One region of the Viridibacillus sp. KH_047 genome, then DNA from elsewhere that is predicted to be linked to it. Evidence: riboswitches for the same ligand, from Rfam matches in the RefSeq annotation. Region 1 holds a riboswitch; the other holds the start of a gene.
The links. Region 1 has a riboswitch for cobalamin ahead of AC3IS5_RS11040 (Ig-like domain-containing protein). Riboswitches for the same ligand answer to the same signal wherever they lie in the genome.
Positions count from the first base shown of each region.

Region 2: linked by a shared signal. The riboswitch ahead of AC3IS5_RS13510 (Ig-like domain-containing protein) and the one ahead of AC3IS5_RS11040 (Ig-like domain-containing protein) in region 1 are both predicted to bind cobalamin.

Region 1 covers NZ_CM174479.1:2,208,011-2,211,910, forward strand. The annotation lists gene AC3IS5_RS11040 (Ig-like domain-containing protein) at 1-1,674, opposite strand, end outside; cobalamin riboswitch at 1,864-2,056, opposite strand; gene AC3IS5_RS11045 (hypothetical protein) at 2,216-2,374, opposite strand; gene panF (sodium/pantothenate symporter) at 2,524-3,900, opposite strand, start outside.
Region 2 covers NZ_CM174479.1:2,734,124-2,738,023, forward strand. The annotation lists gene AC3IS5_RS13500 (patatin-like phospholipase family protein) at 1-187, opposite strand, end outside; gene AC3IS5_RS13505 (hypothetical protein) at 319-516, opposite strand; gene AC3IS5_RS13510 (Ig-like domain-containing protein) at 698-2,506, opposite strand; cobalamin riboswitch at 2,736-2,914, opposite strand; gene AC3IS5_RS13515 (DUF4083 family protein) at 3,158-3,340, shown strand; gene AC3IS5_RS13520 (ABC transporter ATP-binding protein) at 3,411-3,900, opposite strand, start outside.

The DNA of each region.
Region 1 (3,900 bases):
TTTACCTTTTAATACATACACTTTTGCACCTTTTTCAGCTGTCCCTGTAACTTTACTAGTTGAAATTGTTACTTTTTTTACTGATGGTGCTTTAGGAGCGGTTTTATCAGCTACTTTTACTGTGTATGCTTTACTCTTATTTTTAGCTGCATCTGTGACATAAATTTTCAATGTTGAATTAGCTTTTTGCTTTTTGATTGTTAAAGAGTATGTGCCTTTCGTAGATGCAGTTGTTGAAGCTAGTAGCTTAGAGCCGTTATAAATCGTAACTTCCGCGCCTGCTTCAGCTTTGCCTTTAACAATTGTTGTTTGATCACTAACTATATTAGCTGTTGCAACTACTGGTGCTGTAATATCTTTAACAACTATTGAGGCATTGTTACTTCTTACACCATCAGCATTTTCTGCAATTGCAATAATATTGCTTCCAGCTGCTTGCTTTTTAATTGTTACGGAGAAATTCCCTTTAGCATCCGCTTTAGCTTTGTTCAGTAAATTATTGTTATTGTAAATATAAACAGTCGCATTCGCTGTAGCTTTTCCTTTAACAACAGTTGCGCTATCACCAATAGAATCCACTACAGGTGCAGCAATATCTACTGCGTAGAACTTGATAGACTCTGTAGCATCAGACATATCATAAATACGATTTTTTCCATTTTCAAAGCGATCATATGCAGCAAGTGCACGTAAACCTTGCTCCGATGACATTAGGTTTGGAATTTTAAGTGATAAACCGCTCTTTAATCCACCCGTAGCACTATCTACAAAACTTACTAGGTTAGAAACAGCCCAGTTACCATCACCTTTAATGAAACGTGGATCCGTCTTTGGATTTGTTTGATTAGACGATAAATTGATGATGAATTGAGATACTGTTTCAGGGCTGTCACCTTTTGCCCATTCTGAGTAGAATCCAGCTTGTTCACCTAATTCTTTGCCTAAATAATCATTTGCTTTTTCAACAGCTGCTTTTACCTTGGCATCATTTGTATAAGGTGCTAAAGTAGTAGCCGTCATAGACGTTGAATCTTTATCAGACCCATATGCTAGAGCCCACGCAAATGACCCATCTTCAAATTGATCTTTTACTAAATCATTTACTAATTTCGTTCTTGTAATCTCTTCGTATTTCGCTTCATTTGATAAATCATAATTTTTCGTATCAATAGCGTTTAAGAAATGAAATTTATTCCCATTAGTTAATTTTTTTGCTTCTTCAGTAGCCAAATATGTATCATACATGGACTTAACTAGATCATAGCCCCCAACATTACGTGGATCTTTGTTGATAGCTGTTAATGCAATAATGACTTTTGAATACTTACCAACGTCTTCAGAGATTTTGCCGTCTTTACTTTTAATCTCGTTAACAAGATTGTTGTAATAAGTTTCATAGTATTTAGATGGAACTGGAATGCTAGAACGAGCGAAATCTGTTACATAGTCTTCATCACCGAATGATGGGTTAGGCACTTGTTGCAGTAAAAATGCCGCTGTTGAATTTAAAACGTTCTTATAACTAACATCTTTCGCTGGTACTTGAACTGTCGCTGACGTATTTTCTGCAGCGTTTACTGTCGACAACAATTGTCCCGGTAGTTGTGAAAAGGCTAATAAACTTGCCATACCGATTGGTGCTACCCATTTTCTTACCCATTTACTTGTGTACATGTTGAAATCCCCCATATCTTTTTGTGAATTATTTCGAGTTTTTACTTCAAAAGGATAAACATATATATAAAAGGGCAAAAAAATATCCCTTTACACAATGTAAAGAGAATTTGGACGGCGAAATGCCAAAAAAATGTACAATTATACACAAAAAAGGCCTTCGATGCTCCAAATCTCCCCCTCGAAGATTGAAACTACATTATAAAAGCAGGTCTCCTGGCTTGTGTATCTATTTACTCTTGTCCCTTCCCAGCGCATTTAACATGCACCAGTGGTTCGCAACAATTTCATCCACACTTACAGTAGCGGGGCTGCATCGGATTTACACCGATTTCCCTATTAGCTTATGATGAACATAAGCACTCTTATAAGAAATATTTAATTGTCTATTCATCTAAAGTATTTCATAAAAGTATTAGAATGTAAATTATTTTTTTGTATTTTAGTAAGATTCAGATTTATTCCGCTTAAAGTCATAAAAAATCAACAAAACCCTACCTGTTTTAGCAACGGGTAGGGTTATTATAAAATTGCTATGGCATCAGACTTCGTAATCACCGCTTCCCTTCGTATGTTGATTGAATGCGTTTAATTGCTCTACTGTTAAGTTTCTCACGTAAAGATAAAAATTCATCGACTCCATACCATAATTTTCACAAGCTAGACAGTACGTTTCATAACCTTCTCTATACATTTCCATATAAACCCTCCTGTTATATAACAAATTAATTATTTTTTATTAATATATAACAGTTAGAGTTATCTGTCAATTAATTTCACAAAAATTATTAACCGATTTTTCCACAAAAAAACACCAAACTTTATAATTGAAAGTTTGGTGTTTCCCTATTAAATGATCGATTTTCCAGTATTAACTTTGTCCTTCGTAACAAGACTTACTACAACAAATGCTACTAAGGATAAAATAATCGGTAACGTAACCGTATGCATACCGAATACACTTGGCATTATTTGATCAATGTAGATATAAGATGAAATCCCGATAATCATTGATGCAATCGCACCGTATTTGTTTCCGGTTTTCCAATAGAGACCGAATACAACCGGCCATAGGAATACAGATTCCAATCCACCAAAAGCAAATAAGTTCAGCCAAATAAGTAAATCTGGTGGGCGTAGAGCTACTAGTACAACTGCGATACCAATGATAGTAGTGACATAGAAACTTACTTTTTTTATCTGTGCATCTGATGCAGTTGGTTTTATATAGTTTAAGTAAATATCTTTTACTACCGTAGAACTTACTAAAATAAGTAAAGCATTAACGGTAGACATAATGGCTGCCATTGGAGCAGCAAGAACAATTCCCGCTAAGTAAGGTGGTAATACTTTTAGCGTCAGTAAAGGCATCACTTTATCGCCTATTTCTACGCCTGGTAATACCGGACGTGCTAGTACACCGATTAAATGCATGCCAAACATAATTGTAGCAAGTGCAATTGTGCCAATAATAATGGCTAAATGCATGCCTTTTGAGTTTTTATATGACATTGCACGAACGGCAATTTGAGGTAAGCCAATTACACCTATCCCAATTAAAATCCAAAATGTCGATACGTATAATGGCGTTAAACTACGATCTGCCCCATATGGAGATACAAGATTCGGATTTTCAGCGACTAAATCACTCATTATATTTGAAATTCCACCACCAGCAATAACCGTTGCGACAAGTAAAATGATTGTTCCAATGAGCATTACAGAACCTTGAACTGCATCCGTTAATGCTACTGCACGGAAACCGCCAATAATCACATAAATTAATACAGCACCTGCAAAGATAAACAATGCAGCAGAATAGTTTAAGCCTGTTAATGACTCAATTAATCGCGCCCCGCCAATCCACTGAGCTGCCATAGATGCAAATAAGAATAAAATAATACTAACTGCTGATACAATGACAACTGTTTTACTTTGATATCGTTCACGTAAAAAATCAATTAGTGTTATTGCTTGATACTTACGTGCAATAATTGCAAATTTTTTACCGAGAATCATTAAAACGAAATAACCTGCTGGTAACTGTGCCATAGCCAAAAGAACCCAACCGAGTCCTGTATTATAGGCAACACCTGGTCCTCCTATAAAACTCCCCGCGCTACCGTATGTCGCCAACATTGTCATCGCAAGTAAGAAACCACCCATTTCACGTCCGCCAAGGAAATATTCTTGCAAGAACGAATTTGATTGCATAACTTGGCGATT
Region 2 (3,900 bases), 530 kb from region 1:
CGCGAAGTGAACGCTCTTTTTGCTCCGACACATATGAACAGGCATTAATAGCCCCTGCTGAAATACCGACAACATGTGGCATCATTATCTCTTCATCTAAAAAAGCATCGAGTACGCCTGACGTAAATAATGTACGGAATGTTCCGCCCTCAAGCACTAAACTTGTATCCTTCACATTGACCTGCATTGAATCACTCTTTCACTATTTTTCTATGATTATTTTATCATATCACTTGCACTTAGAAATAAGCGAAAACAGCCGCTTAGATTCAATCTCTGATTGATGTAATTCCCTAATATAAGACAGTACAGCATATTTTATGTTCCCAGAAGAAGAAGAAGATAAATAGCTGCGTAAACAGGTAGTGCAATTGAAGTAATTAGATACATTGTCATCCCGCCTTTAGAAAGTCTTCTTTTCCACTTAGTTAATTTAAGCTGCCTACAATAAATAGCGCTAGAAATGAATATTAATAAAAAGGCTAAATCCTTAATATTTTCTAAAATGATAATCAAATAATCAGCTCCTTTTAGGTTTTGCACTAAGAGAATTATATTGTAAATATCCCCAAAACCCTTTACGTAATTTAAGCTTCTTCAAAACAATAATCAAGTTAGACAGCTCCAAATAAAAAAAGGGTAGTCCTAAAAGGCCGGTTTTTACCGACTTTTAGGACTGCCCTTTCTCACATGACCATTACTTTACTTTCACGCTCAGTTTGCTGCTTTTATTTCCTGCTTCATCTTTTGCGTAAATTGATAGTTTAGTATTTGCTTTTTGTTTTTTGATTTTCACACTGAAATTGCCTTTGCTTGATGCTTTAGCTGAGCCAATTTTTTTATGTTTACTATTGTATATTGTAATTGTTGCTTTTGCTTCAGTTTTACCTTTTACTTTTGTAGTTTTCGATGTAATTTTAGATACTGTTGGTTTTTTTGGTGCAATTTTATCTTTTACAGTTATTGTTTTTGTTACACCTTTATTACCAATTGTATCTTTCGTTTTAACGACTAATTTTACGTTCGCTTTTTGTTTTGGAATCTCCAGTGTATAGTTGCCTTTGCTACTCGCTTTTGTTGATTTTAGTTTAGAGCCTTTATAAATAGAAACAGTTGCTTTTGCTTCTGTAGTCCCTTTTACAGTAGTTGTTTTGTTTGAAATTGTCCCCACTGTGAGTTTCGTTGGTCCAATTTTATCTAATACAGTAATTGTTTTTGTTACACCAGCATTGCCAGCTTCGTCTGTAGTCTTTACGACTAATTTCACATTTGCCTTTTGTGCTGGAATCTTTAGCGTGAAAGTTCCTTTACTGTTAGCTTTTGTTGATGCAAGTAATTTAGTTCCATTATATATTGAGACTTTTACATTTGCTACTGTTGTTCCAGTTACTAAAGTTGTTTTGTTTGAAATTGTTCCCACTGTAAGTTCAGTTGGGCCATCAGTATCTGGATTTTCTACTGGTGGATTAGTATCTGGTACATCCCCAGCTGCTAATCTTGCAAATGTTGATTTCCCATTCAATGCGTCTGCTAAAGCAATGATTACTTGTTCAGTCGCCATTAAATTTGTTTTAGTATCTTTGATCATCCATTTAAATGAACCGTCTTCTAATTGGTAATCATCAATCATTTTTTCAAGAATATTAACTTTTTTACCGTCTTTTTCATAACTCCATTTGTCCGTTGTTAAATCTTCTCCAGCTGTTGCTAGTCCCATAATAATACTTGCCATTGAGTTCGTATTATTAACAAAACCATCTTTTTGATATTTTGCATGAATACCATCTACCGCTTTTTTAATATATTCATTAATTGTTTCATTCGACTTATCAGAAGTATTTAATAGCGTTAATGCAGTTAAATTCCAACCTGTTACATCTAAGTCATCAGATGAACCAAATCCAGAGAATAATCCTGTATTATTTTGTTTCTTTAAAATTACTTCTAAATGTTTGGCTTTATCATAGTCTGCATTTGCTAATCCTAGCGCAATTGATGCCCAAGATTCACCATATGCTGTGAAAAAGCTACCATCAGCCTTTTGTTTGTTTTGTAAATCTTCAACAATGTTGCGTTGTCCAAGGTTGGTAGGATCTAACCCTAAAATATAAGCACCTATAATAGTACCTGCGTCTTCATTTGAAGTGCTTGAAGCAGCCGTTTTAGGTTTTACCCAATAAGATTGTTCACTTGTAACTTCTGAGCCCTCTGCCCACTTGTAGTTTTTAATATCCATACCTAGTGCATACATTGCTGATAATGACCAGTAGCCACTGTGGGAACTAATTACCCTAGAACTAATAGTTTGGTTGTTAGTAATATAATATTGTTTTGCCTTTTCTAGTGAGTTCACTAGTTTTTCTTTGATTACTTGTGGTGATGTTGTTTGAGATGCATTGTCTTCATTGTTTACTACCGTAATATTTTCAGCTTGAGCTGTAAACGGCGATAGTAATGAAAGTAGCATAACAAAAGCTAACATCATACTGAATGAACGTTTCGACATTTGAATTCCTCCGATTTTATTAAGGTTTGTTGGATTCGGAATTCGGCTTTTTCATGCTAATCGACAAAATAACTTTCACTTATGTTTTAAATGATGAAATTTAAAAGTTCTTAACAATGAAAAAAGCTATTTCCCCATAGAGAAATAGCATAAATACAAAGAAATATAGGACAACAGTATTGTCTAATATAGATTGTTTTGCCGTAATCTCACTTTATTCCGAAGAGTAGATATACGCTATGAATTAGATAGGTCTCCTGGCTTATGCATCAATTTACTTTAAGGACCTTCCCGTATAAAACAGTGGTATTTCCTTATTTCATCAGCATTTACAGTTGCGGATACAGCTCCGGTATTTCACCGAATTCCCTTTTATGTATGTACTACACCTAATTCTGGCATACAATATTCACTTAATATAAACTTATCATAATATTGAAAATTAATCTATCGTATTTTGATTAATTTTTGATATTCAACTCATAACACATCAAATAATTATATAAATAAAGAAAAAGCGTATGTATATTTATATCGAAATTGTATATATCGATGAATCTATCAATATGTTAAGCACATGATTCCTGTTAAACATGTTAAAATCGGATTAATTACTATTTTAGTATCATGAATAATTAAGGGAGGAATTGCATGTTTAACGTTGGGGATATGCTTATTACTGTTATTGTAATAGCTTTAATTTTATTAGGTACGATTTCTTTTATGCTATTTGTTAGAAGAATCATTATTAATACAACACCAAAGAATGAATCTACCGAACTAAATGAAAAATTGGATAAGATTATCATGTTATTGGAAAAACAGTCTAAATAATTTGTATTCATTATAAAAAAACTAGCTATTGAATTTTATATAAGATTCAACAGCTAGTTTTTAGGTTAATTTAATTCAACTTCGATAATAATGGACGATTATTTTGCCAAATAACTTCTACTGGCATATCGAAAAATGCAGAAAGTTTTTCACTTGTTAGCATATTCACTGTACTTCCAGAAGCAAAAACTTGGCCCTTTTTTAATAATAATGTTTTCTGAAAAACCGGTAGAATTTCTTCAACGTGATGTGTGACATATATTATTGTTGGTCCGTTTTCTAAAGCCGCAATTTCACCAATTGTTTCTAACAATTGTTCTCTTGCTATGAAGTCAAACCCTGTCGCAGGTTCGTCTAATATGAGTAGCTCTGGATCATCCATTAATGCACGACCGATCAATATTCTTTGTTTTTCACCTTGCGATAAAGTTTGATAATCACGATCGGCATATTCAATACTCCCTAGTTTTTTCAATATGCTTATTGCCTTTTCTCGAATGATTGGTGTTGGCTTTTCGTATAAACCAATTGAAGCAAACGCACCTGAAAGAACGATTTCA